DNA from 4 places in the Streptomyces sp. SGAir0957 genome. Region 4 is predicted to be linked to each of the others. Evidence: riboswitches for the same ligand, from Rfam matches in the RefSeq annotation. Region 4 holds a riboswitch; each other region holds the start of a gene.
What was found. A riboswitch is a leader RNA that binds a small molecule or an ion and turns the genes downstream of it on or off. The one in region 4 is predicted to bind thiamine pyrophosphate.
Positions count from the first base shown of each region.

Region 1: it holds a riboswitch for thiamine pyrophosphate, as region 4 does, so the genes downstream of both, thiC (phosphomethylpyrimidine synthase ThiC) here and C1N81_RS16700 (thiamine ABC transporter substrate-binding protein) in region 4, are expected to answer to the same signal.
Region 2: it holds a riboswitch for thiamine pyrophosphate, as region 4 does, so the genes downstream of both, thiO (glycine oxidase ThiO) here and C1N81_RS16700 (thiamine ABC transporter substrate-binding protein) in region 4, are expected to answer to the same signal.
Region 3: it holds a riboswitch for thiamine pyrophosphate, as region 4 does, so the genes downstream of both, C1N81_RS40635 (purine-cytosine permease family protein) here and C1N81_RS16700 (thiamine ABC transporter substrate-binding protein) in region 4, are expected to answer to the same signal.

Region 1 covers NZ_CP027293.1:4,341,760-4,349,443, forward strand. Annotated here, with positions in the region: gene C1N81_RS24245 (DUF5326 family protein) at 1-200, shown strand, start outside; gene C1N81_RS24250 (IclR family transcriptional regulator) at 380-1,150, shown strand; gene C1N81_RS24255 (SsgA family sporulation/cell division regulator) at 1,251-1,715, shown strand; gene C1N81_RS24260 (YibE/F family protein) at 1,776-3,131, opposite strand; TPP riboswitch at 3,202-3,365, shown strand; gene thiC (phosphomethylpyrimidine synthase ThiC) at 3,358-5,136, shown strand; gene C1N81_RS24270 (hypothetical protein) at 5,202-6,086, opposite strand; gene C1N81_RS24275 (metallophosphoesterase) at 6,269-7,336, opposite strand; gene C1N81_RS24280 (LacI family DNA-binding transcriptional regulator) at 7,563-7,684, opposite strand, start outside.
Region 2 covers NZ_CP027293.1:6,099,537-6,107,220, forward strand. Annotated here, with positions in the region: gene pknB (Stk1 family PASTA domain-containing Ser/Thr kinase) at 1-962, opposite strand, end outside; gene C1N81_RS32420 (thiazole synthase) at 1,046-1,840, opposite strand; gene thiS (sulfur carrier protein ThiS) at 1,842-2,042, opposite strand; gene thiO (glycine oxidase ThiO) at 2,039-3,226, opposite strand; TPP riboswitch at 3,224-3,337, opposite strand; gene C1N81_RS32435 (NAD(P)/FAD-dependent oxidoreductase) at 3,498-4,730, shown strand; gene C1N81_RS32440 (Rv2175c family DNA-binding protein) at 4,811-5,176, shown strand; gene thiE (thiamine phosphate synthase) at 5,249-5,896, shown strand; gene metF (methylenetetrahydrofolate reductase [NAD(P)H]) at 5,990-6,910, shown strand; gene C1N81_RS32455 (hypothetical protein) at 6,956-7,684, shown strand, end outside.
Region 3 covers NZ_CP027293.1:7,786,752-7,794,435, reverse strand. Annotated here, with positions in the region: gene C1N81_RS40655 (class F sortase) at 1-279, opposite strand, end outside; gene C1N81_RS40650 (hypothetical protein) at 364-828, opposite strand; gene C1N81_RS40645 (sensor histidine kinase) at 967-2,931, opposite strand; gene C1N81_RS40640 (response regulator transcription factor) at 2,918-3,640, opposite strand; gene C1N81_RS40635 (purine-cytosine permease family protein) at 3,699-5,087, opposite strand; TPP riboswitch at 5,081-5,181, opposite strand; gene C1N81_RS40630 (aspartate/glutamate racemase family protein) at 5,210-5,911, shown strand; gene C1N81_RS40625 (STAS domain-containing protein) at 5,916-6,314, opposite strand; gene C1N81_RS40620 (DUF4097 family beta strand repeat-containing protein) at 6,481-7,242, shown strand; gene C1N81_RS40615 (alanine--tRNA ligase-related protein) at 7,239-7,684, opposite strand, start outside.
Region 4 covers NZ_CP027293.1:2,650,334-2,658,017, reverse strand. Annotated here, with positions in the region: gene C1N81_RS16730 (FtsK/SpoIIIE domain-containing protein) at 1-617, opposite strand, end outside; gene C1N81_RS16725 (SCO3933 family regulatory protein) at 621-950, opposite strand; gene C1N81_RS16720 (GntR family transcriptional regulator) at 1,084-1,863, opposite strand; gene C1N81_RS16715 (NUDIX hydrolase) at 1,894-2,358, shown strand; gene C1N81_RS16710 (TIGR02391 family protein) at 2,855-3,715, opposite strand; gene rlmN (23S rRNA (adenine(2503)-C(2))-methyltransferase RlmN) at 4,200-5,306, shown strand; TPP riboswitch at 5,337-5,456, shown strand; gene C1N81_RS16700 (thiamine ABC transporter substrate-binding protein) at 5,536-6,624, shown strand; gene C1N81_RS16695 (ABC transporter permease) at 6,600-7,684, shown strand, end outside.

The DNA.
Region 1 (7,684 bases), 1.7 Mb from region 4:
TCGCGGGCATGCCGTGGTGGGTGAAGTGGGTCGCGGTGCCGGTCATCGCCCTGGTCGTGTTCGGCGGCCTGATCGCCAGCGTCGTCGGGTTCGTGATCGGCCTGCTCTTCAAGGTGCTGGTCTTCGCCGCCCTGGTGGGTGGACTCATCTACCTCGTGCGGAGGTTCATGGCGGGCTCGTCCTCGCGCAGCGACTGGTGAGGCCGGGCGGCGCGCGGAGCGTCGTTCGTTGCAGGGTGCGACGGTTCGCTGGACCGGGGGAAGTTTCCGTTCCGGGGCCGTATCGAGCGGTGGCCAAGGGTTAAAGTCCGGATTCCGATGCCTCCCATCCCCGCGATCCCAAGAAATGCGGGGGGACGCACGTGTACCGGGAGTGAACCTTGGCCGATCCCGCTTCAGCACCCTCGCAGACGCTCATCGGCTCCGTTCAGCGCGCCATGCGGCTGCTGGAGGCGGTCGCCGCACATGACGAGGGGGCTCCCGCCAAGCAGCTCGCCCGGGAGGCCGGAGTCGCCCTCCCCACCGCTTACCACCTGCTGCGCACGCTGACGCATGAGGGTTATCTCCGCAGGGACAGAGGCGTCTTCCTGTTCGGGGACGCGGTGGAGCGGCTGAGCAGCCGTGGAGCCCAGCAAAATCGTCGCATCATGATCACCGACGCGCTGCGCCACTGGCGGGACACGCTCGGCGTGCCCGTCTACTTCGCGCTCTACCGCGACGGCGAGATCGAGATCGTCGCCGTAGCCGACACCCCGGCCAGTCCGGCCGTCGAGGAGTGGGCCGACTTCACCGCGACCGGGCACGCCCACGCGATCGGCCAGTGCCTGCTCTCCCAGCTCGGCGAGGAGGCCCGCCGGGACCATCTCGACCGCCATCCGGCCCGCGCCCTCACTCCGTACTCGGTACGGGACGACCGGACGCTGCTGCGCAAGCTGCGGACCGTGGGTCGGATGGAGCCGCTGATCGAGCGCCAGGAGTATGCGCTGGGCACGGCCTGCGCCGCGTTCCCGGTCACCATCGGCTCGACCGCGGCGACCGTGGCCATCTCCCTTCCCGCACATCAGGCGGACCGGCTGCTGCCCCTCGCACGCCGGCTGCAGGACGAGATCGGCAACCTCGTAGGGACACTCGCCTTCTCTATCAGCATCTGAAAACTCACTCCTTGTAATTAAGTGTGTACGTTGAGCAAGATGCCAGCAGCGTCAGGAAGGTCATTCCTGGCCAATCGACGTCACATTGACGGGGTAGGCGATGCGCGAGTCGGTACAAGCAGTGCAAGCAGAGGTCATGATGAGCTTCCTCGTCTCCGAGGAGCTGTCGTTCCGCATCCCGGTGGAGCTCCGGTACGAGTCCGCCGATCCGTATGCGGTACGCCTCACGTTCCATCTCCCTGGTGACGCGCCCGTGACCTGGGCATTCGGCAGGGAGCTCCTCGTCGACGGGGTCAACGGGGCCACCGGTGACGGCGACGTCCGGATCATGCCCGTGGAGAACGCGGGAGGCGGCGCCGACGAGTTGCCGGTGGACGTGCACATCCGGCTGCAAGTGGGCGGTGATCACGCGCTGTTCCGGGCCGGGGTCGCCCCGCTCGTCGCGTTCCTCGACCGCACGGACAAGCTCGTCCCCCTCGGACAGGAACAGGCCCTGGCCGACTACGAGGCCGAACTCGACGAGGCGCTCGACCGGATTCTCGCCGAGGAGCAGAACGCGGGCTGACCCGGCAGTCGACGACGTGACGCCTGTGCGGCGCGGTGCACCCGAGCCGTTCCGCGCCGCTCAGCGCTTGCGTCGTCGGCCTCCACCACCGCGTCCCGGAGCGGTCCGCGCAGGCTTGCCGGGCATCGGACGGTCGGCCGAGACCACGAGGGCGGCCAGCGCGGTGGTCACCGGCACCGCCGCCACCAGGCCGATCGAACCGACCAGCGTGCGCACGATCTCCTCGGCCACCAGCTCGCTGTTGGCCACGTCGACCACGCTGCTCTGCGCGATCGAGAACAGCAGGAGCAGCGGCAGCGCCGCGCCCGCGTACGCCAGGACCAGGGTGTTGACGACGGACGCGATGTGGTCGCGGCCGATCCGGATGCCCGCCCGGTACAGGCCGCGCCAGCCCATCGTCGGGTTGGCCTCGTGCAGCTCCCACACCGCCGACGTCTGCGTGACCGTCACGTCGTCCAGGACCCCGAGCGAACCGATGATGACGCCCGCGAGCAGCAGACCGCTCATGTCGATGTCCGGGTAGAGCCCGTGGATCAGGCCGGTGTTGTCGTCCGTGTTGCCCGTCAGCGCGGCCCAGCCGATGAAGAGCGACCCCAACAGCCCGATGAGCAGCAGCGATACGAGGGTGCCCAGGACGGCGACCGAGGTACGGGCCGTCAGGCCATGGCACATGTAGAGCGCGATCAGCATGATCGCGCTCGCCCCGACGACCGCCACGACCAACGGGTTCGAGCCCTGGAGGATCGCCGGGAGGATGAACAGGGTCAGCACCAGGAAGCTGACCGCGAGCGCGACCAGCGCCATGACGCCGCGCATGCGGCCCACCACCACGACGACCAGGGCGAAGATCCCGGCGAGGAGCGCCATGGGGAGCTTGCGGTTCACATCGGTGACCGAGTACTGCAACTCCTTGGGAGCGTCCGGCGCGTAGGCGACGATCACCCTCTGGCCCTCGCGCAGTTGCCGTGGCGAGTCCGGCTGGATGATCTCCGTGAACGTACGGCCCGTGTCCTTGCCGGTGTCGACCCGGATCGTCGCCTTCTCACAGGTACCCGAGGACGGGTTCTGCGTCGACGTGCCCGAGGGGTCCTGGGTGGCGGAGCCCGTCGCGTTCACGGACTTGCAGTCCACCTTCTCGACCTCGGCGACCGTGGCCTGCTGCGTCTGCCGGTCGAAGCCGACGCCGGTGCGCTCGTGCTCAGGAGCGCCGCCGGGCCACAGCACCACGAGACCGACGACGACGGCCATGGAGAACGGCACCAGGATCGCCGCGATGACCTTGCGCAGATGCTGTGAGACGGGGGCGGCGGGGCCATGACTGTGAGAGTGGCCGTGCCCGCCAGGTCCGTGCCCTGATGGACCCTCTCCATGCGGAGGTTGGGGCGGCGGAGGCGGAGGCTGCTGCGTCGTGGTCACCGCCCGATCATCGCAAGAACGACAGGGGCCCTCTGTTCAACGCGTCCGAAGTGACGCTAGCGTGGAGGCACTTTGCACACGCGGGAGCTCGGAGCACCGGGCTGAGAGGGCGCTGACCTTCGTCCATGCGGTTTCACGTGAAACAGCGTGAAACGCCGCCGACGAACACCGCTGCGTCGACCGCCGAACCTGTTACCGGGTAATGCCGGCGTAGGGAGTAGGTCTCATGACCACAACGGACGCACGCACGCCTGCCTCCAACGGCTCTGAGCCGGAGGCCGGGAAGTCCATCGGCTGGCACAAGGGGTACATCCGGGGCTCGCGCCCCGACCTCAACGTGCCGGTCCGCCAGGTGCACCTCACCAACGGCCAGGCCGTCACGCTGTACGACACCTCCGGCCCGTACACCGACCCCACCGTCGACACCGACGTGCGCAGGGGGCTCGCCCCGCTCCGGGAGAACTGGATCATCGCCCGCGGTGACACCGAGGAGTACGCGGGCCGCCCCGCCCGCCCCGAGGACGACGGCATCAAGCACACCTCGCCGCGCGGCGGGCTGCGCAACCTCGACGCGGTCTTCCCAGGCCGCCCTCGTCAGCCGCGCCGCGGCAGGACCGGCGAGCCCGTGACCCAGCTCGCGTACGCCAGGCGGGGCGAGATCACCCCGGAGATGGAGTACGTGGCCATCCGGGAGAACGTCGCCCCTGAGGTCGTCCGTGACGAGATCGCGGCAGGCCGCGCGGTGCTGCCCGCCAACGTGAACCACCCGGAGATCGAGCCGATGATCATCGGCAAGCGGTTCCTGGTGAAGGTCAACGCCAACATCGGCAACTCCGCCGTCACCTCGTCCATCGAGGAGGAAGTGGAGAAGATGACGTGGGCGACCCGCTGGGGCGCCGACACCGTCATGGACCTCTCCACCGGCCGCAACATCCACACCACGCGCGAATGGGTCCTGCGCAACTCCCCCGTCCCCATCGGCACCGTGCCGCTCTACCAGGCTCTCGAAAAGGTCGACGGCAAGGCCGAGGAACTGACCTGGGAGATCTACAAGGACACCGTCATCGAGCAGGCCGAACAAGGCGTGGACTACATGACGGTCCACGCCGGAGTCCGGCTCCCGTACGTCCCGCTGACCGCCAACCGCAAGACCGGCATCGTCTCGCGCGGCGGCTCGATCATGGCCGCGTGGTGTCTCGCACACCACAGGGAGAGCTTCCTCTACGAGCACTTCGAGGAGCTCTGCGACATCCTCGCCGCGTACGACGTCACGTACTCGCTCGGCGACGGGCTGCGCCCCGGCTCGATCGCGGACGCCAACGACGAGGCTCAGTTCGCCGAGCTCAGGACACTCGGCGAACTGAACTCGATCGCCAAGCGGCACGGCGTCCAGACCATGATCGAGGGGCCGGGCCACGTCCCGATGCACAAGATCAAGGAGAACATCGACCTCCAGCAGGAGATCTGCGAGGAGGCCCCGTTCTACACGCTCGGCCCGCTGACCACGGACGTCGCTCCGGCGTATGACCACATCACGTCCGGAATCGGCGCCGCGATGATCGCCTGGTGGGGCACGGCGATGCTCTGCTACGTCACCCCCAAGGAACACCTCGGCCTGCCCAACCGCGACGACGTGAAGACCGGCGTCATCACGTACAAGATCGCGGCGCACGCGGCGGACCTCGCCAAGGGGCACCCCGGAGCGCAGGACTGGGACGACGCACTCTCGGACGCCCGCTTCGAGTTCCGGTGGGAGGACCAGTTCAATCTGGCCCTCGACCCGGACACGGCCCGCGAGTTCCACGACGAGACGCTCCCCGCCGAACCGGCGAAGACGGCGCACTTCTGCTCGATGTGCGGCCCGAAGTTCTGCTCGATGAAGATCTCGCAGGACATCCGTCGCGAGCACGGCACCACGCAGGCCGAGGTCGAGGCCGGTATGGAGCAGAAGTCGAAGGAGTTCGCCGAGGCGGGCAATCGCGTCTACCTGCCGCTCGCCAACTGACCGGCGAGCGCGGATGACGACGGGCTCGGGGCCACACCGTGCACCCCGAGCCCCTTGTCCCCGGCTCAGTCCGGCTGGTGCTCGGGGCCCCCGAAGTCCGGGCTGGAGAAGTCCGGACTGGAGAACCCGGCACGCTGCCCCGTGGCGGTACCGCCGCCGTCGGGGCTGCTGAACCCGGGCCTGTTGTAGCCGAGCTGGGGCATACGGCCGGTGGAGCCGCCGCCCCTGCCGCCGCTCAGCGAACCGCCGCCCAGGGCGGTCCGGGCCTGGGCGTCCCGCAGGAACGGCAGGATGCCCCGCTCGAGAAGCGCCTCGGCCCAGGCTTCCCTGGCGCGCGCCACCTCCTTGTTGGCTTCGCCGTGGGCGCTTGCCTGCAGCGAGGTCGACCCGTTGCGCAGGGCCGTCAGGAGCAGGCAGACCGCGGCGACGAGGATGCCCGCCGCGGTGAGCGCGCCGAAGACCCAGCCGACGGACAGCAGGGTGCCGGCGAAGTCGGGCTGCGGGTTGAGCATCTTCAGGATGTAGCCGACCAGCAGGAAGATGGCGGCCGCGGTCCCGGCGAGGACCGGGGCGAGGACGACGGCGACCGCGGCGACGCCGGGTCCCGTGGTCTCCGCGACCTCGCCCACCCTGGCGGCGAAACCGATGGAGCTGGAGCCGCCGGACTCGGCCGAGCTGGAGGAGCCTCCTTCACGTAGCGGACGGACGGGTTGCGGAGCGGCGCGCAGCTCGTCGCGGACCTTGGTGTACTGCTCGTACTCGGTGGCTGCCGCCGTGCTGATCAGTGCGGCGGCGTTCAGTGCCATGGTGCGCAGTTGTTCGGGGTTGAGCCGCTGGCCCACGGCGGCGAGATCAGGCCGGTTGGGTGCGGTACGCAGCGCCTCATCGAGGATCCGCTCGAACTCGGGGCGGTCCTCGTTCAGCAAATGCGGAGCGCTGTTCATGTGCATCCCCCGATGCTCCGTAGGGCTTGGTGGCCCGCATGGTTACGAGCCGTCGGGCAGAAACGGAGGGGAGCCTGCTACGGATAAGCCGATGGTAGAGCGGTCACAGCACGCCGTGACAGGGGGTTTTCGAAATTCAGCCGTCGGCGCGCCGGACGCTCCGTCCACGGCGCCTGCCCGGGGAACTCTCAGCCATGCATGGGGAGTTGCTGGACCAGCAGCTTTCCGGCCATCGTGACGCCGCCGTCCATGGCGATGGCGAGCCCACCCGCGTAAACATGAGGCCCCTCGACGACCGGACCGCTGTCCTCGCCGTCGGCGTCCTCGGTGCCGACCTCGCCGAGAAGGTACGGAATCGGGCTGTGGCCGTGCACGACGCGCGAGCCGCCGTAGGCGCCGAGGAGCTCGCGTACGGCGCCGGGGCCCGACTCCTCGTCGCGGAACGCGAAGCGCTTGGTCAGCTTGCGGAACACGTCCCAGCACTCGTCCGCGTCGTTGCGCGTGAGGGTCTCGCGGACCGTGTCGTTGACCGCCTCGATGGAGTCGCCGTAGTCCAGATAGGCGGTCGTGTCGGAGTGCATGAGGAGGTGGTCGTCCTCGATCTCGATCGCGTCGAGCCGGGACATCCACTGCAGATGCACGTCCTGGAGGCGGTCCATGTCGGACTTCTGTCCACCGTTGAGCAACCAGGCCGCCTGGAAGGTGGCAGTGCCCGCGCCCGAGTTGACCGGCGTGTCGCCGAACCGCTTCGCGCCGAGCAGCAGCAGCTCGTGGTTGCCCATGAGCGCCTTGCAGTAACCGCCGGCGGCGGCCGCCTCGGCGCTCAGCCGCATCACGAGGTCGATGACGCCGATGCCGTCGGGGCCGCGGTCGGTGAAGTCGCCGAGGAACCACAGGCGCGCGTTGCCCGCCACCCAGGCGCCGTCCGCGTCGACCAGGCCCTTCTCGCGGAGCGCCGCGAGCAGCTCGTCGAGGTAGCCGTGCACGTCGCCCACGACGTACAGCGGCCCCTTCTCGTCGCTCGACCGGGGCGCGGGCGCGGTGGTCTCCATCCGCACCGTGTCCCCCCGGTTGATGACGGGCAGGTCGCGCTCGGTCGGCGTGTAGCCGTCGGGGAACCGCTCCGCCTCGGGGGAGTCGGGAACAGGCTCGGTGGGCTGCACGTTCGCCGGTACGTCATGGACGTACGCGGGCACGCGGAAGTCACGCAGCGTCTCCGTGCGCGCTGCGGGTCCCTGACCGGCCCCCTGAGTCATCGACCCCTCCACCATTGCGCCGCCTGTGCACCGGATCGGACTGCCTGGTCGCAGCGGCCCGCGGTGTCGTCCGCCCATCATAGGAATGCGGCTCGTGCTGTGTGATGCACCAGGGGTGGTGAATCGGTGACGGGCGGCTGTTCGCCACACTTTTCTCCCGAATTGGTGTGGACTTTTCCCCTCGGCCGCGGCGTCCGCGGCCGGTCCGGAGGGTGAGTGGGGCCGGTCAGCCCTGCCCCGGGGAGCGGGGCGGGCTGACCGTGGTGCGCTGCGGGCGGCGCTGCGAGGAGGTCCGCACGATCAATTCGGTCGGTATGACCTGCTCGACCGGTTGGTCCGAATCGACTC
Region 2 (7,684 bases), 3.4 Mb from region 4:
CGGCTTGTTCGGTTCTCCGGGGGCGGCTGCACTGCGCGGGGGAGCACGCTCGTGCGGTTCTCCGCACCCGCGTGCTGCGTCTCGTGGGCCTGCGGGGGCGCCGCGTCCAGTTCGGTCTCGGTCAGGGTCGCGTGGGCCTCGCGGGTGCGTGCGAGGAGTTCCACGGCGTCCTGGGGGCGGACCTGCGGTGAGCGGGCGGTCGCCGTCGCCACCAGGGTGTCCAGGGCCGTCGGCAGTCCGGGGACGGCTGTGGACGGTGCGGGCACGTCCTCGTTCAGGTGCTTGTACAGGACCTGGGCCGCGGTGTCGCCGCTGTGCGGCTTGTCGCCCGTCAGCATCTCGTAGAGGACCACGCCGCACGCGTAGACGTCCACGCCCGGTGTGGCGACGTTGTCCTCGATCTGCTCCGGGGCCAGGTACGAGACCGTGCCGAGCAGGGTGCCGGTGGTGTTCGTGACCGTGTCCACCGCCCGGACGAGGCCGAAGTCCGCCACCTTCACCCGGCCGTCGTCCCCTATGAGGATGTTCTCCGGCTTCATGTCCCGGTGCACGAAACCCGCGCGGTGCGCCGCCCCGAGCGCGGCGAGGACCGGCTCCAGGATGTCGAGCGCCGCACGGGGGCGCAGGGCGCCCCGGTCGCGCAGTACGTCACGCAGCGTGCAGCCCGCGATGTACTCCATCGCCAGATAGACGTACGCGCCCTCGGCGCCCTGGTCGAAGACGCCCACGACGTTCGGGTGGTCCAGGCGGGCCACCGACTTGGCCTCGCGGATGAAGCGCTCCACGAACGTCACGTCCGTGGCGAGCGACGGGTGCATCACCTTGAGCGCGAGCACGCGGTCCAGTCGGGTGTCCACGGCCCGGTAGACCGTGGCCATCCCGCCGACCGCGATCCGTGCGTCGATGCGGTACCGGCCGTCGAGCACATGCCCGAGCAACGGGTCCTGAAGGGTCGTGTCCACGCAGGCGAGTGTACGAGGAGTGACTGACAGAGCCCGTTCCCGCTGCGGGACCGGGCCCGTACTGCAGCAGAGCTGTGACCGTCTCAGAAGGCCGGGCGCTCCGGGTCGAGACGGGCCCGGCCCTCGGTGGGCGAGGAGGCCTCGGCGAAGTGGCGCCGGGGGATGCGGCCCGCCCGGTGCGCGAGACGGCCCGCCTCCACCGCGTGCCGCATGCCCTCGGCCATGAGCACCGGCTCCTGGGCGCGGGTCACCGCCGAGGCGAGCATCACACCCGCGCAGCCCAGCTCCATGGCGAGCGCGACGTCGGACGCCGTGCCCGCGCCCGCGTCCAGGATCACCGGCACGCGCGCGTGCTCGACGATCAGCTCGAAGTTGTGCGGGTTGCGGATGCCGAGGCCCGAACCGATGGGGGAGCCGAGCGGCATGATCGCCGCGCAGCCCACGTCCTCCAGCTTGCGCGCCAGGACCGGGTCGTCGTTCGTGTAGGGGAGGACGGTGAAGCCGTCGTCCACCAGGGTTTCCGCCGCCTCCAGCGTTTCTATCGGGTCGGGGAGGAGGGTTCGTTCGTCCGCGATCACTTCCAGTTTGATCAGGTTCGTGTTCAGGGCTTCGCGGGCCAGGCGGGCCGTCAGGGTCGCTTCTCCCGCTGTATAGCAGCCCGCCGTGTTCGGCAGTACCTGGATGTTCAGCTTCTCCAGGACCGAGAGGACCGAGCCGTGCACGGTCGCGTTCACGCGGCGCATCGCCACGGTGGTGAGTTCGGTGCCCGACGCGGTCAGCGCGCGTTCCAGGACGTCCAGGCTCGGGGCGCCGCCCGTGCCCATGATCAGGCGGGAGGAGTAGGTCGTGTCTCCCAGGATGAAAGCGTCGTCCGCCATGTCAGCCTCCTTGCACCGCGGTGAGGACCTCCACGCGGTCGCCTTCGTTCAGTTCTGTCGCCTGCCAGCGGGTGCGCGGGACGACCGTCTCGTTCAGGGCGGCCGCCACGCCGGAGTGGGCGGTCGTGAGCGTGGTCACGAGCGTGGCGAGGGTGGTTCCGGCCGTCACCGCTCGTGGCTCGCCGTTCAGGGTCACGTTCATGCGGGCTGCTCCGAGGTGGCCAGGGCGGGGGCGGGCGCCGCCGGGAAACGGTCCGGGGCGAAGGGGGCCGCTTCCGGCGGGAGTTCACCCGTCGTCAGGGCGTGGGCCATCGCGTCGCCCGTGACCGGGGTCAGCAGCACTCCGTTGCGGTAGTGGCCCGTCGCCAGGAGGAGGCCGGGCAGGGCCGTCGGGCCGAGGAGCGGGGCGTTGTCCGGGGAGCCCGGGCGCAGGCCCGCGCAGGTCTCCGTCAGCGGGAGTTCCGTGATGCCGGGGACCAGTTCGTGGGCGTCGCGCAGGAGTTCGTAGACGCCGCCCGCCGTGACCGTCGTGTCCCAGCCGAGCTCCTCGCTGGTGGCGCCCACGACGAGTTCGCCGTTGACCCTCGGCACCAGGTACAGGTGGCTGCCGCGGACCACCGCGCGGATCGTGCGGCTGAGGAACGGCGCGTACCGCGGCGGCACCGTCAGGCGCAGGACCTGGCCCTTCACCGGGCGGACCGGTGGGCGCACCTCGTCCGGGACGCCGGGGAGCGAGGCGCTGTGGCTGCCCGTCGCCAGGACCGTCTGACCGGCTGTCAGGGCGGTGCCGTCGGTCAGGGTCACGCCCTGCGCTCTGTCCTGGATCACTGAGAGGCGTTCGGCCCTCTGGCGGTGGAAGGTCACCCCCGCGCGTTCGCAGGCCGTCACAAGGGCGCTCGCGAGTCTTCTCGGGTCGATCTGGTGGTCGCCGTCGACCCGCAGGCCCCCGCGCACGCCCGGTGCGAGCATCGGCTCCAGGCGGCGGCACTCGCGGCCCGACAGCCATACGGACTCCAGGCCCGACTTCCGCTGGAACGCGTGCAGTTCGCGCAGGTGCGCCCGGTCGTCCGCGTCCAGGGCGACCGCGAGCGTGCCGCACGCGCGGTAGCCGAGGTCCTGGCCGCTCGCCTCGGACAGCTCCGCCGCGAACCGCGGATAGCGGCGCGCCGACTCGACGTTCAGAGCGAGCAGCGTCTGCTCGCCGTAGTGCAGTTCGGTGACCGCGGCCAGCATTCCGGCCGCGACCTGGGCGGCCCCGCCGCCCGGTCCGGGGTCCACGACCGCGACCGACAGGCCGCGCTGCGCGGTCCGCCACGCCGTGACGAGACCGATGATGCCGCCCCCGACGACCAGTACGTCGGTGGCTTCGGTGGGAATACGCGACATGGGCGTCCAGCCCCTCCCTTCGCCGGCATGACCCGGATCAGGTTCGTACGGTCGGAGGCCGCTCCAGCCTCCCTCTCAGCCCGCTGCGTACGGGCTCCCGCGAGTGCTCTACGTCGGTCACTCTAACTCTTGGGCGCGAGCCGCAGTAAGTACGGGCGCAGGTGCGGACGGCGGCTTGATCTCTAAACCAGTGACACGTGTGCAGGACGTCACGGCGCGGGAGTGGCCCGCACCGCTGACCGACGCAAGATCAGATGCCTAAGGTGATCCGGTGAGCGAGCAACCGAGCGGCAACGGGACATCTCAGGGGCGACGGCACGTCGTCATCGTCGGCGCGGGGATGGCCGGCGTGCAGACCGCCGTGGCCCTGCGCGAACAGGGCTTCGCGGGCGACGTCACGCTGATCGGCGCCGAACCCCATCCGCCCTACGACCGGCCGCCGCTCTCCAAGGCCGTCCTGCTCGGCAAGGCCGACGGGTCCGCCTTCGACGTGGACTTCGCCGCCCTGGGCGTCACCGTCGAGCTGGGGCGCGAGGTCACCGGTGTGCGGCCCGCCGATCATGAGCTCGACACCGCCGGCGGGCCCGTCTCCTACGACGTCCTGGTCGTCGCCACCGGTGCCGAACCCGTCCGGCTGCCCGGCGCCGACGCCGTCCCCGGCGTGCATCTGCTGCGCACCCTCGACGACGCCGAGCGGCTGCGGCCCGTCCTCGCCGAGCAGCGCGACGTGGTGGTCGTGGGCGCCGGGTGGATCGGCGCCGAGTTCGCCACCGCGGCCCGCGAGGCCGGCTGCCGCGTCACCGTCGTGGAGGCCGCCGGGCGGCCGCTGGCCGGGGCGCTGCCCGCCGAGATCGCCGCGCCCATGTCGGCCTGGTACGCCGACGCCGGGGCCCACCTGCGCACCCACGCGCGCGTGGAGCACATCGAGCCCGGGTTCGTGGCCCTGGACGACGGGACGCGGCTGCCCGCCGGAGCCGTCGTCATCGGCATCGGGGCCCGGCCCGCCACCGGCTGGCTGGCCGGTTCCGGGATCGACCTGGGCGAGCACCGGGAGGTCGTCGCCGACGCCGGGCTGCGGACCTCCGTGCCCGATGTCTACGCCGTCGGGGACTGCTCCTCCTTCCCCTCGGCGCGCTACGGCGAGCGCCTGCTCGTCCACCACTGGGACAACGCCTTGCAGGGGCCCCGGACCGTCGCGGCGAACATCATCGGCGAGACACCGGCCGTGTACGACCCCGTGCCCTACTTCTGGTCCGAGCAGTTCGGGCGGTTCGTGCAGTACGCGGGGCACCACCGTGCCGCCGACACGACCGTGTGGCGCGGGGACCCGGCCGGTGCGGCCTGGTCCGTGTGCTGGCTGCGCGAGGGGGCCCTGGTGGCCGTCCTGGCCGTCGGCAAGCCCCGCGACCTCGCCCAGGGGCGCAAACTCATCGAGGCGGGCACCGTGCTCGACCCGGAGCTGCTGGCCGATCCCGCCCGGCCGCTGAAGTCCGCCGCGGCCTGAGGCGCCGCCGCGGCCGTAAAAACACCTGGTCAGCCCGGTCCGGCTTTCCGACTGTCAGTCCTAGATGGCACGCTTGTCCTGTGACCGAGATTGACGCAAAGACCGATGCTCTCGTCCCCGACTGGCTCACCCTTCCCGACATCGCCGAGCGGCTCGGCGTCGAGGTGACGCGCGTGCGCCAGCTGGTGAAGGAGGGCCAGGTGATCGCTGTACGCCGCGGTGAGAACCGGGCGCTGCACGTGCCCGCCGCCTTCATCGACGGCGACAAGATCGTCAAGGGCCTCACCGGCACCCTGACGCTCCTGCGGGACGACGGCTTCAGCGACGAAGAGATGCTGGAGTGGCTCTTCACCCCCGACCCGACCCTGCCGGGCACGCCCGCGCAGGCCCTGAGCGAGAATCGCGGCACGGAGGTGAAGCGCCGCGCCCAGGCGCTCGCCGTCTGACCTGACAACCGTCCGGTGTGCGTGCCACGCGCGCGTGGCACGCACACCACGACCATCAACGGGGGATGTCCCATGGCCGACCCGCAGCGCGCCCTGCTCGCCGATGCCCGGCTCTACCTGTGCACCGACGCCCGCAAGCGCCAGGGCGACCTGCCGGAGTTCCTCGACGCCGTGCTCGCGGGCGGCGTGGACATCGTGCAGCTGCGGGACAAGGGCATGGAGGCCGGTGAGGAGCTGGAGCACCTCGCCGTGTTCGCCGACGCGGCCCGCCGCCACGGCAAGCTCTTCGCGGTCAACGACCGGGCGGACGTCGCGCACGCGAGCGGCTCGGACGTGCTCCACCTCGGCCAGGGCGACCTGCCCGTCCCCGCGGCCCGCGCCCTCCTGGGCGACGACGTCCTCATAGGCCGCTCCACGCACGCCGACGCGGAGGCCGACGCGGCCGCCTTCCAGGAAGGCGTGGACTACTTCTGCACCGGTCCGTGCTGGCCGACACCGACGAAGCCGGGCCGCCACGCGCCCGGCCTGGACCTCGTGCGGCACACCGCCGCCCTCGGGACCGACCGCCCCTGGTTCGCCATCGGCGGCATCGACCTGGGGAACCTGGATCAGGTCCTGGAGGCCGGGGCCCGTCGCGTCGTCGTCGTCCGCGCCCTCACCGAGGCCGACGACCCCGGGGCCGCCGCGGCCGAGTTCGCCAAGCGCCTGCGTTCGATCTGAACCGCCACCCCCCTCGGCGGCGGCGCCGTCGGGGTCTGTCCGGAAGCTGGACGGGGATTATGGGCAACCAGCATCCCTCAGTAACCTGCCCGTATGGCCTTTGGCACCGCTTCCACCAGGACTGATCGAGCCCGCACCGTGCGCGACATGCTCGCGGCCGGGAAGACGACGTACTCGTTCGAATTCTCCGCCCCGAAAACCGCGAAGGGCGAGCGCAACCTGTGGAACGCCCTGCGCAGGGTCGAGGCCGTGTCGCCCGACTTCGTCTCCGTGACCTACGGCGCGGGCGGCTCCACGCGCGCGGGCACGGTAAAGGAGACCGAGCAGATCGTCGCCGACACGACGCTGACGCCGGTCGCCCACATCACCGCCGTCGAGCACTCGGTCGCCGAACTGCGCAACATCATCGGGCAGTACGCCGACGCCGGGATCCGGAACATGCTCGCCGTGCGCGGAGACCCGCCCGGTGACCCGATGGGCGACTGGATCTCCCACCCCGAGGGGCTGACGTACGCGGCCGAGCTCGTCGAGCTGATCAAGGAGTCGGGGGACTTCTGCGTCGGCGTCGCCGCGTTCCCGGCCATGCATCCGCGCTCCGCGGAGTGGGACACCGACGTGCGGCACTTCGTCGACAAGTGCCGGGCGGGCGCCGACTACGCGATCACGCAGATGTTCTTCTACCCGGAGGAGTACCTGCGGCTGCGCGACCGGGTCGCCGCGGCGGGCTGCGAGACGCCGATCATCCCCGAATGCATGCCGGTCACGAGCGTGCGCATGCTCGAGCGGCTGCCGAAGCTGAGCAACGCCGACTTCCCGCCGGCGCTGAAAGAGCGCATCCTCACAGCCAAAGACGATCCGGCCGCTGTACGCTCCATTGGCATCGAGTTCGCGACGGAGTTCTGCGCGAAGCTGCTTGACGAGGGTGTCCCGGGTCTGCACTTCATTACGCTCAACAACTCCACGGCGACGCTGGAGATCTACGAAAATCTGGGCCTGCACGAACAGCGGGCCTGATGGGCCGTACCCGCGCGGGGTCACGGCCGTACGAGAGGGGCGTACATGGGCTGGGCGGTCCTCTACATCGCGTTCGGACTGGTGGCACTCTGGCTCCTCGGTGAGGTGCTGCTGCAGTACAAGGCACGGCTCCGCTGGCGCCTGCTGGCCTTCGGCGGCTTCCTCGGGGTCGTCCTCGGTGTCCTGCTGCCGTCGGTGCTCGTCATCGCGGCCGGCGCCATCGCCTTCGCGGTCGGCCAGACGTACGTGACGCTGTCGTTCCGCAGCGGCTTCGCGTCCGGCTGGGCGCTGAAGAACAAGCCGGGTGCCGAGGAAGGCGGGAGCAAACGCCGCCGCAAGGAGCCGGTCCGCCAGGAACCCCAGCTGGAGGTCTCGGACCTGGAGTACGGGCAGGGTGAGCAGGCGTCCGCCCAGGACTACCCGCAGCCCCCCGAGAGCCCGGCCGAGTCCACCGCGGTCTACGCCACCACCGAGCCGATGCCCGACGACACCGGCCAGTACGGCGTCTACAGCGACACCGCCTACGCCCAGACCGCGCACGGCCAGCAGGGCCAGCAAGGTCACGAGCAGCAGAGCTACGGGTACGACACCGCGTCCTACGGCTACGACCAGCAGGGCTACGGCTACGACACCGGGCAGCAGGGTTACGCCGCGCCCTACTCGGACCCGTACATCGGCGGCCAGTCCTACCCGGCGCAGACCCAGTACGGCGACGCGTACGGCACGGGGCAGCAGCAGTACGGCGACCCGTACGCGGTGGGCTACGGCACGGAC
Region 3 (7,684 bases), 5.1 Mb from region 4:
CCAGCCGGCGGTCATGCCCTGGTCGGCGGGCGGCACCTCGACCGTGCCGTCCCCGTTCAGGCCGAGCGGCAGCAGGGCGCTGTCGATGCCGAGGGAGGGGACGGTCACCCGGGTGGGGGTGGCGGGGGTCCCGGACGCGGGGGCCCGCCCGGAGGGCGTCGCGACGGTACGGGCGTCGCCGCTGATCCGCGTGCCGGTGCCGGATTCGCACGCCGTCAGCAGGGCGAGCAGGACGGTCAGCGGCAGGGCGACGGCCACGCGCCGCGTCGGCTGGTGCACAGGTGACTCCTGAGGGGCGGGGAGCGGGGAGCAAGGCGGCGCCGCCTCCGTACGGGCCGGCGGCGGCGCCACGTGGAGGGCTCGTCAGCGCTGGTGCGACGCGCGGCGGCGGAGCGCCACCGTGCCCGCGCCCGCGAGCAGCGCCGCGGCGGAGAGCGATGTGACGAGGCCGGTGGAGCCGGTGCCGCCGTCGGAGACGGGGCGTTCGCCCGCGGCGACTCCGCCGCGCGGCGCGGCGGCGGCGGCCGCGCGCTTGCGCGCCTCGTCGCTGCCCGGCGCCGCGGGGACGGGGCTCGCCTTGTCGGCGCGCTCCGCCTTCTCCGCGGCGGCCCGCTTGCGGGCGACCTCCTCCTCGCGCGTCGCCGGGGCGGGGGACGCCTTGTCGGCCTTCTCCGCGGCGGCGGCCTCGCTCGCCACCGGCTTCGGCGTCGTGTCGGAGGCGAGGGCGGCGCCGGCCGGGGCGAGCACCCCGGCGGTCACGGCCGCCGCGACGGCGGCGGTGCGCACGACGGAGCGGCGGGGCCGCCGGTGGGAACCTCGGTGGGACATGGTGTGCACTCCAATACCTGGACGCGGGCGGCCGGTCGGCCGCGCCGTGCCGACCGCCGGGCGGCGTCCGCCCTTGATCGACAGGCCCAGGCTCGCGTGGAGTTGTGAAGAAGCTGTCAGACCGCTGTGGTCATCGCATCAGGGCGTCCCGGCGGAGTGCGCCGCGGGCGCCGGGCCCGCGATTGGCAGCCGCAGCGTGAACACCGAACCCTCGCCCTCCGTACTGGCCGCCGTCGCCGAACCCCCGTGCGCCTGCGCCAGTTTGCGCACGATCGACAGGCCGAGCCCGCTGCCGCCGGTGCGCCGGTTGCGGGACTTGTCCGCACGCCAGAACCGGTCGAAGACGTAGGGCAGGTCCGCCGCGGAGATGCCGCTGCCGGTGTCGGCGACCTCGACGACGATCTCGTCCCCGGTGTCGGTCGCGCGGGCCCGCAGGGTGACCGTGCCGCCGGGGCCGGTGTGGCGGATCGCGTTGGACACCAGGTTGGCGACGGCCTGGCGCAGCCGTACGGGGTCGGCCCGCAACTCGGGCAGCGGCGCGGCCGGTTGGTCCACCGACACCGACAGGGTCACGGCGGCCGTCTCCGCCCGCACCTGGTGCGCCGTGGCGACCTGGCCGAGCAGTTCCTCCACCCGCACCGGGCGCGGGTGCAGCCGCAGCGCGTCCGCGTCGGCCGCCGCCAGGTCCTGTAGGTCGTCGATGAGGTGCTGGAGTTGCACGGCCTCTTCGAGGAGCGAGTCAATGAACGCCGGGTCGGGGTCGGCGACGCCGTCCTGTGCCGCTTCCAGCCAGCCCCGGATGGTGCTGAGCGGGGTGCGCAGTTCGTGGGCGACGTCGCTGACCATCGCCTTGCGCTGCTCCTCCAGGCGGGTGCGGTGGGCCGACATGTCGTTGAACGCGGCGGCGAGCCGGCCGATCTCGTTGTCCGTCGTCACGGGCACCGGCTGGGTCTCCTGGCCGTCCTTGAGCCGCTGGGCGGCGCCGGTCAGCGCGTACAGCGGGCGGACGAGGCGGGTGCCCGCGAGGACGGACGCGCCGACGGTCAGGGCGAGGACGAGCGCGGCGACGCCCGCGATCTTCGCCGTGTTCCGGGGCGAGAGGTCGAAGCCGGGGACGGTGGCGCCGCCCTGGTCGCCGATGAAGAGGAGCACGGGCGCGGCGACGTACGAGGTGAGCTGTTCGCGCCGGGCCGTGCCGACGCAGGTGGCGACGGTGCGGTCGTCCTGCGCGGTCTCGGCCGGGGCGGGCGCCGGGACCGGGACCGGGGCCGTCCGGGCCGCGGCCTCGGCGGCCCGCCTCTTGGCGGCCACCGCGCGTGGTCCTTGCTGCCAGGTGAGGTCGAGGGCGAGATCCACGCGGTCGTGCCCCTGCCGCTTGAGGCAGGAGTTGGTGAGCCGGGTCAACGCGCTGAGCGCCTTGCCCTCGGTTCTGGTCGGTTCGTCGAGCGCGCCCGTCCCGCACTTGTAGTAGCCCGGGTCCTCCGCGCCCGGACCGACCGGTTCGACCGTGGGCCGTCCGCTCGGGCCCACGACGACGTCGGCGGCGATGCCGAGCGAGCGCAGGCACGCCTTGTTCCGCTCGGCGAAGTCGCGCAGCGTCGTCCGCTCGGCGCCGGGCAGCTTGAACGGGCCGACCGCGCGCGCGTCGATGCGGTCCGTCGCCGCGTCCTGGCTCCCGGTGCGGGCGGAGGCGAGCGCCGTGTCGACGGAGAGCGGGTCGACGGTCGCGGACGCCTGCGCGGGCAGGGTCCCGGCCGGCTTGCGCCCGGCCGAGTCGGCGAGGGGCGCGCGTCCTTGCGTGGTGAGGGTGATGTGGCGGCCGGTGGAGTCGGCCAGTTCGCGGACGACCTGGTCGACGCCGTCCCAGCGGGGGTGCGTGGCGGCGTAGCCGAGGAGGGTGTCGTAGATCCTCGTGTCGTCGGCGAGGTTCTGGCCCTGTTCCTGCTTGATGGCGCCGGACGTGGTCTGCACGGCGAGCCAGGCCGTCGCCGCCACGGAGCAGGTGGCGACCAGGACGGAGACGCCGAGGAGCCGCCCGCGCAGGCTCTTGCGCAGCGGCGGCCGGTCCGTCCCGCCGCCTTCGGCGGTCCTACGCCGACGCATCGCGGGCGCCCTTCGCCGGGTCCGTCAGCTTGTAGCCGACGCCGAAGACGGTGAGCAGCCGGACGGGGCGGCGCGGCTGCGGCTCGATCTTCTTGCGGAGGTTCATGACGTGCACGTCGACCGTGCGGTTGCTGATGTACCGGTCGAAGCCGTGCAGTTCGGCGAGGAGCATCTCCCGGCTGAAGACCCGGCCCGGCTCGGCCGCCATCGCCGCGAGCAGCCGGAACTCCCCCGGCGTGCACTCGACGGGCGCCCCGTCCACGGCCACCTCGTGCCGGTCGGGGTCGACGACGAGCGAGCCGACGACCAGTCGCGCGGACGCCGGGCCCGTCGCGCCGCCCCTGCGCGTGCGGCGCAGCAGGGTCCGTACCCGCGCCATCAGCTCGCGCGGGCTGTACGGCTTGGTCATGTAGTCGTCGGCCCCGAGGTCGAGGCCGAGCAGCAGGTCGTCCTCGGTGCTGCGCGCGGTCAGCATCAGGACCGGGGCCTCCCGCGCCTCGGCGCGCAGCACCCGTACGACGTCGAGGCCGTCGGTCCGCGGCATCATCACGTCGAGGACGAGGAGGTCGGGCTCCCTGAGCCGGACCTCCTCGATGGCCTGCCGCCCGTCCCGTACGACGGTGACGGTGTGGCCCTCACGCTCCAGGTAGCGGCGGACCAGCTCGGCCTGTTTCTCGTCGTCTTCGGCGACCATGACGTTTGCGCACACCCCGCAGATCGTAGGCGAGGCGCGGGAACAGGTGTCCGGTCGGTGCACAGCCAGGATCTCAGCCCCGGCGCAGCCTGAACGGGGCGTACACGAGCAGCGCCGTCCCGAACGCGACGTAGTAGCCGAGGTCCGCGCCGTGCAGCGCCTCGGCCACCGGGCCTACGTACAGCGAGGTGTTCATGAACGGGACCGTGGCGGCGAACGCGGCGAGGAACGCGGCCAGGGCGGGCAGGAGCGGCTGCCGCTCCGCCTCCTCCGCCGCGAGGTCGACGGGGGCGCCGCCCCGCGCGCGGGCGCGGGCGCGCCAGTCGACGAGGACGACCGCGACGAAGCCGGGGATCCAGTAGCCCACGAACAGCAGGACGTTCTGGAAGCGGGCGGCGGTGTCGGCGGCGTGCATCCACAGCACCAGCGGAAAGCCGAGCAGCGCGGCGAGCGCGGCGGCGAGCGGCCGGGGCAGCCGGGCGCCGATGGTCTGGAGGGCGAGCGAGCCGCTGTAGTCGTTCATGGCGTTGCTGCACAGCGCGGCGAGCGCCACGGCCAGGAGTCCGACCGAGCCGAGGACACCGCCGCCGAGCAGGGTGTCGACGCCCTGCGCCGTCTGGTCGGTGAAGACGGAGGCGCCCCAGAGCCCGAGCGCCTGCACGGCCGTGAAGGAGACGACGACCCCGGCGAGCGTGCACCAGAACATGCGGGCCGGGGACGTGGTGCGCGGCAGGTAGCGGCTGAAGTCACTGGCGTACGGGGCCCACGAGAGGGCGAGGCTCAGCGCGATGGTGGTGGTCAGCGCGAACGCGCCCGCGCGGTCGGCGCCGCTCACGCCCCCGTGGCCGGACGGGGTGACCCCGGTGTGCGCCAGACGCAGCGCGAGGGCGCAGAAGGCGACCGCGAGAACCGCCGTCATCCACTGCTGGAGGCGGTGGATCGCCTCATAGCCCAGCGCGCCGAACGCGCCCTGGGCGGCCATCATCACGAGCGCCCCGAGCCAGAACGGCCAGCCGCAGAGCCGGGCGAGCGCGTCGCCGCCGAACAGGCCGATCAGCGCGTCCCAGGCGATGGAGGACAGCCACTGCAGCGCGCCAGGGACGACGACGCCCCGGCCGAACGCGAGCCGTGCGAGCGGGAGTTGACCGGCGCCGGTGGCGCTGCCCCAGGTGCCGAGGTAGGCGGTCGGCACGGCGCCGAGCACCGTGCCGAGGACCACGGCGGCGAGCGCGGTGGCGAAGTCCAGGCCGAGCGCGATGCCGACGGTGCCGGTGAAGACGCCGCTCATCGTCAGGTTGGGCGCGAACCACACGGTGAAGAGGCGTCCGGCGCCGCCGTACCGGTGGCTCGCGGGAACGGGTGCGATGCCCCGTGCCTCGGGCCGCCAGTCACCGGGCGCGGTGGGCATACGCCCGTCGAAGGCGGCCTCGCGGGGCCGTGGGGAAGCGTGCGGCATCGACATCTCGCTGACATCCCTCCGCCAGTGTTAACTGGTTCAGGTTCTACGGGTGTGATCTCAGCCCCGTCATCAGCGCGGGGCACCCCGTGTCGGGCAGTACCGCAGCGCACCCTACCCTGTCGTCCATGAGGACCATCGGCCTGATCGGCGGCATGAGCTGGGAGTCCACGGCCGAGTACTACCGGCTGCTCAACGAGCTGACGCGGGAGCGGCTCGGCGGGCTGCACTCGGCGCGGATCGTGCTGCACTCCGTGGACTTCGCGGAGATCGAGCGGTTGCAGGTCGCGGGCGACTGGGACGAGGCGGGGCGCGTCCTGGGCGCGGCGGCCAGGAGCCTGGAGGCGGCCGGCGCCGACCTGCTGCTGATCTGCACGAACACGATGCACAAGGTCGCGGACCAGGTGCAGGCGGCCACCTCGGTGCCGCTGCTGCATCTCGCCGACGCGACGGCGGACGCGGTCCGCGCGGCGGGCGCCCGGCGCGTCGGCCTGCTCGGCACCGCGTTCACGATGGAGCAGGACTTCTACCGCGGCCGCCTGGCGGGCCACGGCCTGGACGTGCTGGTCCCGGACGAGGCGGGCCGGGCGCTCGTGCACCGCGTGATCTACGAGGAGCTGTGCCTCGGCGTCGTCCGGGACTCCTCGCGCGCCGCGTACCAGGAGGTCATCGCCGACCTCGTGGACGCGGGCGCGGAGGGCGTCGTCCTCGGCTGTACGGAGATCGAGCTGCTGATCGGCGCGCAGGACAGCCCGGTCCCCGTCTTCCCGACGGCGCGGCTGCACGCCGAGGCGGCCGTGCGCGAGGCCCTGCGCGACGCCACGGTCTGAGACCTCAGGACGCCGGTTCCCCCAGCTCCTCGGGGGCCGCCGGGTGGAGGGCCTTGACGGCGTTCGTGACGGTGGCGTGGATGCCGCCCGTGAGCCGGTCCGCTCCGGCGGCGCGCAGCGCGGAGCGCGCGGCGGTGCCCGCGACGAGCGCGACGGAGCCGCCGTCCGGCTCCCCCTCCGTCTCCAGGCCCGTCTTGACGAACTGCCGCACCGCGCCGGAGGTGCAGCGCTCGACGCCCAGGAAGTTCACCGCGAAGAGCCGCTGCCCGGTGCGTGCCATCCGCTTGAGCAGGCCGCACAGTGCGGCCGCCACCGCGTCGTCGAACGTACCGCTGTCGTCGAACGCCCCGGCGACGTCGACGACCAGGACGTCACCGGCGGCCCAACGCGCCGGGAAGGTCACCCGCGCTCGCTCCATCTCGGTCCCTCGGTCCTCGGGCCGCGCATCGGCGGCGGCTCGTGTGCGGGGCGCCTACCCCGGCCCGCACGGCGCACGCCCCCCATCATGCGGCGCACCGGACGCTGCGGGACAGGCGCTTGCGGTGCCCGGCGCGGGGCAAGCGGCCGGAATGAAGGCAGCGACGAAGTTCTCCGCCCGGCGCCTGGCGGCCGCGGCGACCGGCCTGGCGATGGTCCCCGCCCTGGTGGGGTGCGGTGGTGGCGACGGGGACGGTCATGGCGCGGTGCACGGCGCCGAGTTGGCCGCGTCCGGCCTGCGGCTGACGATCACCACGGACAACGGGGTGCGGCTGCGGCCCACCGACGGTGACACGGTCGGCGTCGACGAGGCCGTCACCCACCGCTGGTCGCGCCACGACGACGCCCGTGTCCTCGATCTGTCCTGCCGCACCCCGGAGGGCTCCGGCCGGCCGTGTCCGCGTATGCCGGAGGTCGACGTCCCCGCAGGCACCGCCGTGACCGTCACCGCCCGCAATGCCGGGATCGACGCCGCGGGCCTGACCGGCCCCCTCGACCTGACCACCGTCAACGGGGATGTCACCGTGGCCGATTCCGGCGCGGGCGACGCGTCGCTGCGCCTCGTCACCCGGAACGGCTCCGTCCGCACCACCTCCGTACGCGCCTCGGCCCTGGGCGTGCGGACGGTCAACGGCGATGTCACCCTCGACTGCGCCACCGCCCCGCGCCGGGTGTCGGCGCGGACCGTGAACGGGTCGGTGGACGTCGCCGTGCCGCACGACGCCCCCGGCTACCGGGTGGACGCCACGACGGACAACGGGCACCCCGCGATCACCCTCCCGGCCGCCGACGGCTCCTCGCGCACCATGACGCTGGCGACCGTCAACGGCGACGTGCGGGCCGACCGCCTCTAGCTCTCGCGCGGCTCCCCCGGCCGCAGGCTCAGGACGAGGTCGCGCGGGAGGCCGTGCGTGTCGTGCAGATAGTGCAGGTCGTCCTCGTCGAGCGGGCCCTGGAAGCGGGGCCGGGCCAGCACCTGGCGTCCGCGGGACAGCAACTGCCCGAAGCGGCGCTCCTCGTCCAGGAGCACCCGCCGCACCTCGTCCGGGTCCACCGGCTGCCGGAAGTGGTCGAGGGTGTGGCACACCAACTGCCGCGGAAAGTCACCCAGTTCGCGTGTGGAGTCGTCGCGCCACAGCACGGTGAGGGCGCGGCGCAGCAGGCGGCGCAGCACGTAGCCGTGGCCGGTGTTGCCCGGTCGCACCCCGTCCCCGACGACCACGACGGCCGACCGCAGATGGTCGGTGACCAGGCGCCAGGAGGGCTCGTCAAGGCGCCACACGGGCGGCAGTTCGC
Region 4 (7,684 bases):
AGTTGCGCCAGGCCCTTGATCAGGTTGCGCTGGTACATGGACTTGCCCGACTGGTTCGCGCCGAGGGTCAGCGCGTGCGGGATCTCGCGGTAATCCCGCACGTAGGCCGTGCCGTCGTCCCGCAGGGCGACCGGTACCACCAGATCACGCGGGGTGGCCTTCTTCGGCATCCGCACCCGGTGCAGCAGGTCGTGCCCGGTCATCCGCAGTTCCACATAGCCGGGCTTCTTGGCGATCACGTGGACGGAGTGGACGCCCCAGGCGTGCCGCAGTCGCTCGGAGGCCGCAGCCAGGTCGGCGGGTTCCAGACCGGCAGGCAGGCGCAGCGTGACCCGCAGACCGGTCGAGGTGCCCCGCACCCGGCGGATCTTCGGAGGGACCGGCCGGACCTCGCTGCGGGCGACCCGGCGCGACATGAACGCCCGCAGGCCGGACGGCTGCACCGTCAGCCCGCACACGTCCATCGTGTTCCGGTAGGAGAGGGCGAACCGGCCCCAGGCCATCGGCAGACCCACCGCCGCCCAGTACACGCGCGGAGCCTTGTACTTGGCGTAGCCGACGCCACCAGCCGCCGTTATGGCGCCCGACGCCTCCAGCCACATGGTCAGGTCAGCCACGGCTCAGACCCCCGACGTGAGCGCGATCGCGCGGAAGGAGATGCCGTGCCGCTTCTGGCCGTTGAACTCGTTCTCCCAGTCACGGGCCTTGAGACCGGTCACCCGGACCGGCATGCCCGGCGCGAGGCCCTCGGGGATGCCCGTCTCCGGCACGGTCACCTGGTAGAGGTTGCCCTCCCCGTCGTCCGAGACCAACAGGCCCACCGTCGACAGCGGCGCGTTCGTCTCCCGGTCCATGGCCCGCTCGCCCGTCTTCTGGTTCACCAGCTTCGGTGTCGGCGCGGTCGCCACGAACACCACGGCGGTCTGAAGGTCGATCTTGAAGGACGGCATTGTTTCTCCTCTACAAGAGCTTCCCTCCTGCACTCATGTACAGGAGTTATGAGTAGAAGAGTGCCTAACTCATGTACATGAGTCAAGCTACAGCGGCCGACGGCGGGTTAGTTGGCCGTAAAGTGAGCGCCTGTCAGTCCCGAGCGGCGAAGCGGTAGTCGAGAACGAACTGGTCAGCAGCCATGACCGTGTCGCAGACCTCCACCACGCGCCCGGCATCCGTGATCGCGTTTCGGACAAGATGGATCACGGGCGCCCCAGGACTCAGAGCCAACGCGGTTCCCTCGGCCTTGGTCGCGAGGCGGGCGCTGACGGTCTCGATGAACTCCGCGAGCAGGTGGCCGTGCTCTTCGAGGCGGGCGTAGATGCCGCCGCCCCCGGGGTTCTCCGCGAACATCTCCGGGATGTCCTTGATCACGTCCCACGGCAGGTAGGAAGTCGCCTCCTCGGTGGGAACACCATCCCGGAAGTAACGCCGCTTGCGGGCAAGGACTTTGGAGCCTGACGGAACCTCTAGCCGCTCGGCGATCTCCGGTGGTGCGTCAACCGGGCCGACGAACAGCACGTTGACCGACGGGACCCCGCCCGATTGCTCCGCCTCGGCCAGGTATGCAGCCTTCCCGGCCTTGCGGTGAGCCCTACGGAAACGGTCGGATGACTTCCGCTGCACGGGCGGACGCGAGCGCACGAAGGAACCGCGCCCATGGTGAGTCTCGATCAACTGGGTCGCACGGAGTTCCGCTACGGCCTTGCGCACCGTGCCGGATGCCACCCCGTACCGGGTCATCAGATCGGACTCACTGGGTACAGGAGCCCCAGCAGCAAGCGCGCCCGATTGAATCTGCGCAGCCAGGTCGTCCGCGATCTGTAGGTACTTCGCCTTCGCTGAAGATGCCACGTTGCTACTCGCCATAGTCCTACAGTCTCTCCTATTCTCCTGTACATGAGTAACAGCGTCTCCGACAAGCCGTCAATGCCCCTCCACTCCGTATCCGTGGCGGGGATCGTCGTGCGGGATGACGGGCGTGTGCTGGTTATCCGTCGTGCCGACAACGGACGGTGGGAGCCGCCGGGTGGGGTGCTGGAGCGGGACGAGGCCATCGAGGATGGGGTGTGCCGCGAGGTCTATGAAGAGACCGGGATCAAGGTGCACGTCGAGCGGCTCACCGGGGTGTACAAGAACATGACGATCGGGGTCGTGGCCCTGGTCTTCCGGTGCCGGCCGGACGGTGGACACGAACAGCTCTCGGACGAGTCGACCGCGGTGACCTGGCTTGCCCCGGATGAAGCCATGGCCTCGATGAGTGAGGCCTACAGCGTCCGCATCGCAGATGCCCTGACCGACGAGTTGGCGCCCCACATCCGAACCCATGATGGCCGCAACCTCACCGTCCCGGACGCCACCTAGTCCAACTGCCCGGGGCCAGAGAGCTGTTACGAGTTTCTCTACCTCATCAAGCACCCGGCTGCGCTCCGCTCCGCCGGGCGGGCTTCCCGGCTCCGCTCGGGGCTGCGCTCATGCCTTCGGCCCGCGCTGCCCCGGCTGCGCCGACGCCCGCCCACAGTGGATAGGCCCGGAGGTCATGAGGCGAGCACCCGACGACTTCGGCCCACGGTCACAGACGATGCCTCCGGCGGGGGATCGGCCGGCACCGGGTGGGAGGGGGCGCCGTTCCCGGCCGCAGGCCCGTGCGTGGTGAGCGTGGTGGGCTCCCATCCCGTCCACCATCGACCCAGGCAGAGCCGAGCAGACGCGGCCCATGGCGTCCAGGTCGTTCGTACAGTGGCGCGCTCCACCTGGACGCCATGAACCACGCCCGCTCCACGGTGTGTGGGTCGACGGCGGACGGGATGGGAGCTGGGGAGAGTGGGGGTGCATGGCTGTGAGGCTCAGCCTGTATCGATCACGGGGAGTTCAGTCGCTGAGAAGCCAGGTCCAGGCGGCGTAGTAGCAGGCTTCCAAAGGCAACCGCTTCGTAAGCTTCGGCCTCCTCTTCCTTGGGCGGGTTGCCATGAGCCCGAGGGTTTCGCAGGCCAGCCATGGCCCCCATATATAGAAACTTAAATCCCGCCTGCTCACTCTGGCCCGACATTCCATGAGATTTTCGCACGTCTAAACCCGCATCCGAGAACGCTTTAGCCATTAGCGATTGCCCTGATTCGGATAGCTCGCCTGTTACCTTTTGGACCCGGAATTCGATGTGACGGAAAACCGCAAGGACGGCCTGTGTGAAGTGGCCGTCGGCCCAGAGTTCGCCAGCCGCAGAAATCACCTCCGGGTGCATTCCGTCGAGCGTGCGACCCATGCGTAGGGTGTCAGATCTAAGGATGAAATCCTCGCGCCTACGCCAATAATCGGTAATACTTCGAGTCCCGGAAAAGAAGCGAATCCTGCTGTCGACCGACATTCCTGCAGGCACATACATGTCCCAGCCGCCGCTCCTAGATGCGCCGATACACCAGGGCTCAAGTTCCACAATCCCCATCAGGAAATCAACCGGATTGCGGAAGGTGAGTCCCGCAAGTGCAGACTTGACCCGATCGGTCTCCTCGGGGGTGATGCGTACTCGCCCCAAGGTCCATCGACTCTCTTCCCGCTCCTTCTCTGCAGCCTCCGCAAGGATCTCGAAGAAAACCCGCAAGATCGCGTCGGATCCGACGCAGTTGGCAACTCCTGCAAATGTCAGATGTACTTCGCCGATTGAGTTGCGGATGTTGATTTCTTCTGCGGTTTCTCTCGTAAGTCCAGAGGGCAATTCAAGCATGGCCTCGGGGAGTGACGTGCTAGACCTCTGAAGTAGCCGGTTCAGCTTTTTGGGGCTTAGCCAGCGGCCGTCTCTCTTGTGTGCCGTGAATAAAGACTGAAGGAGTAGCCTTCCGGAATCTCCGGCCGGTCGAGGGAATCCCTCGGGTAATTCGATTGAGATAGGCATCTTCTTCAGTTCCCCCTTGTGCGTCAATGTGTCGTTTTCTCCTGATATTGCCAGCAGTTGCCGCGGAAGCGATCGTGTATGGATACCCATGGCTTGAACGTCCTCATGCCCGTGCCTGGGGGGGCAATGCCGACGCGTTGCGGTAGACAGCCGAAACCGCCATCGGCCGAGGTGGATTGGGGTAGCACTGGCGCGGCCCGGGCCGTCCCTGGGCCGTCCGAGGCCGCTCACCAGTGACCAGCGGCGACCGACAGTGACAGGCGTCCAGCGCGACGACCCCAGGTCAGCCCCATCTATCTGCGACACTGGTACAGCCATGCCTAAGCCCGGAGAACTCACTTTCGTCGCCCCCCGCGGAGCCAAGAAGCCGCCGCGGCACCTTGCCGACCTTTCGCCCGCCGAGCGGAAGGAGGCTGTTGCCGCGATCGGTGAGAAGCCGTTCCGCGCCAAGCAGCTGTCGCAGCACTACTTCGCGCGGTACGCGCACGACCCCGCGGAGTGGACCGACATCCCCGCCGGTTCGCGGGAGAAGCTGCGGGAGGCGCTGCTGCCCGAGCTGATGACGGTCGTGCGGCATCTGTCGACCGACCAGGAGACCACGCGCAAGACGCTGTGGCGGCTGTTCGACGGGACGCTCGTCGAGTCCGTGCTCATGCGCTACCCGGACCGGGTCACCATGTGCATCTCGTCGCAGGCGGGATGCGGGATGAACTGCCCGTTCTGCGCGACGGGGCAGGCCGGGCTCGACCGGAACCTGTCGACCGGCGAGATCGTGCACCAGATCGTGGACGGGATGCGCGCGCTGCGGGACGGGGAGATCCCCGGTGGTCCCGCGCGGCTCAGCAACATCGTCTTCATGGGGATGGGCGAGCCGCTCGCCAACTACAAGCGGGTCGTCGGCGCCATCCGCGCGCTGACCGACCCCGAGCCGGACGGCCTGGGGCTGTCCCAGCGCGGCATCACCGTGTCGACGGTCGGGCTCGTGCCGGCCATTCACCGGTTCGCCGACGAGGGGTTCAAGTGCCGCCTCGCCATCTCGCTGCACGCGCCCGACGACGAGCTGCGCGACACCCTCGTACCGGTCAATACCCGGTGGAAGGTGCGCGAGGTCCTCGACGCCGGGTGGGAGTACGCCGCGAAGTCCGGGCGCCGGCTCTCGATCGAGTACGCGCTCATCCGCGACATCAACGATCAGGCGTGGCGTGGTGACCGGCTCGGCCGGCTGCTGCGGGGCAAGCCGGTACACGTCAATCTCATCCCGCTGAACCCGACGCCGGGGTCGAAGTGGACCGCGTCGCGGCCCGAGGACGAGAAGGCGTTCGTCGACGCGATCGCCGCGCACGGGGTGCCCGTGACCATCCGGGACACCCGTGGCCAGGAGATCGACGGGGCGTGCGGTCAGCTCGCCGCGACCGAGCGGTAGCCTGGGGCCGGCGGGAACAACTACATCTTCATATTCCGACAGGGGAGCGCCACAGCGCTGAGAGTGCGGCACCGGTTCCACACCGCAGGCCGCAGACCCTCTGAACCTCGCCCGGGTCATTCCGGGTAGGAAGTTCGGTCATCACTCATGCTGTTGCGCCCTGCCCGGGGACCTGTGAAGGCTCCGGGCGGGGCCGCGTCTTCTCCTGGTCATTCCAGGAGGAAAAACAATGAGCACCATCAGTAAGAGGACAAGCGTCGCCCTGGCCGTGGGGTTCGGGCTGGTCGCCCTCGCCGCCTGCGGGTCGTCCGGTGACGGCGGCTCCGGCGACTCGAAGACCGTCACCCTCGTCAGTCATGACTCCTGGGCCGTCTCCAAGAACGTGCTGAAGGACTTCGAGGAGAAGTCCGGGTACAAGGTGAGAGTCCTGAAGGACGGTGATGCCGGGCAGGCCGTCAACAAGGCGATCCTGTCCAGGGGCAATCCGCAGGGCGACGTGTTCTTCGGCGTCGACAACACGCTGTTGTCCCGGGCCGTCGACAACAAGATCTTCACCCCGTACAAGGCCAGGGGGATCGACCGGGTGCTGAGCGAGTTCCGGCTCGACGTCCTCGTCGGCAGGTACCAGGTCACGCCGGTCGACACCGGCGACATCTGCGTGAACTACGACAAGAAGTACTTCGAGCGGCACAAGCTGGCGCCGCCGTCCTCCTTCGCGGATCTCGTCGAGCCGCAGTACAAGAACCTGCTCGTCACCGAGAACGCGGCCACCTCCTCGCCCGGTCTCGGCTTTCTGCTCGGGACGGCCGCACAGTACGGCGAGGACGGCTGGCAGGGCTACTGGAAGAAGCTCGTGGCCAACGGGGTGAAGGTCGTCGACGGCTGGGACCAGGCCTACAACGAGGAGTTCAGCGGCAGCGCCGGCGGCAAGAAGGCGGGCGGCGACCGGCCGCTCGTCGTGTCGTACGCGTCCTCGCCGCCCGCCGAGGCGATCTACGCGGACCCGCAGCCGAAGACGTCGCCGGTCGGCGTGGCCACCAAGACGTGCTTCCAGCAGATCGAGTTCGCCGGGCTGCTCGACGGGGCGAAGAACGAGAAGGGCGGTCAGGCGCTGCTCGACTTCCTGATCTCGAAGGAGTTCCAGGAGGACATGCCGCTCAACATGTTCGTCGACCCGGTGACCGAGGACGCCCACGCGCCCGCCGAGTACACCAAGTACGCCGTACGGGTCGACGACCCCGCGTACATGAACATGCGCATGATCACGGACAATCGTGACAAGTGGGTCAAGTCGTGGACCTCGCTCGTAAGGAAGTGACGCGGGAGACCCCTGCGCGTACGTCCCGGCCCCGTCTCTCCGGGGACGCCGCGCGGCTCGGCCTCATGGTCGTGCCCGTGGCGTTCTTCGCCGTCTTCTTCGCCTATCCGGTCGTCGCCATCGTGCGCCGCGGGCTGCTCGTCGGCGGCGCCTGGCAGTTCGGCCGGATCGGGGACGTCCTCGGGGACGCGGACATCCGGCACGTCCTGTGGTTCACGGTGTGGCAGGCGCTCGCGTCGACGGCTCTGACGTTGCTGATCGCGTTGCCCGGCGCGTACGTGTTCGCGCGGCTCGACTTTCCCGGCAAGCAGATCCTGCGGGCGGTCGTGACCGTGCCGTTCGTGCTGCCGACCGTCGTCGTCGGGACGGCGTTCCTGGCGCTCGTCGGGCGGGGCGGGCTCCTCGACGAGCTGTGGGGAGTGCGGCTCGACACCACGGTCTGGGCGATCCTCGTCGCGCACGTCTTCTTCAACTACGCCGTCGTCGTGCGGACCGTGGGCGGGCTCTGGGGGCAGCTCGACCCGCGCCAGGAGGAGGCCGCGCGGATGCTCGGCGCCTCGCGGTTCGCGGCGTTCCGCAGGGTGACGCTGCCCGCGCTCGGTCCGGCCGTGGCCGCGGCGGGGCTGATGGTCTTCCTCTTCACGTTCACGTCGTTCGGGGTCGTGCAGATCCTCGGCGGGCCCGGCTACTCGACCCTCGAAGTCGAGATCTACCGGCAGACCGCGCAGATCTTCGACCTGTCGACGGCGGCCGTCCTCACGCTCGTGCAGTTCGTCGCGGTCGGGCTGATCCTCGGCGTGCACGCCTGGAGCGTGCGGCGCCGGGAGAGCGCGCTCCGGCTCGTCGACGCGGCGCACACGGCGCGCAAGCCGCGCGGGGCCGGGCAGTGGGCGCTGCTCGCCGGGGTCCTCGCCACCGTCGCCGTCCTGATCCTGCTGCCGCTCGGCGTGCTGATCCAGCGCTCGCTCGACGCACCGGGCGGATACGGGTTCGCGTACTACCGGGCGCTCGGCGACTCCGACGGCGGGACCTTCCTCGTAGCGCCGATCAATGCCGTCTG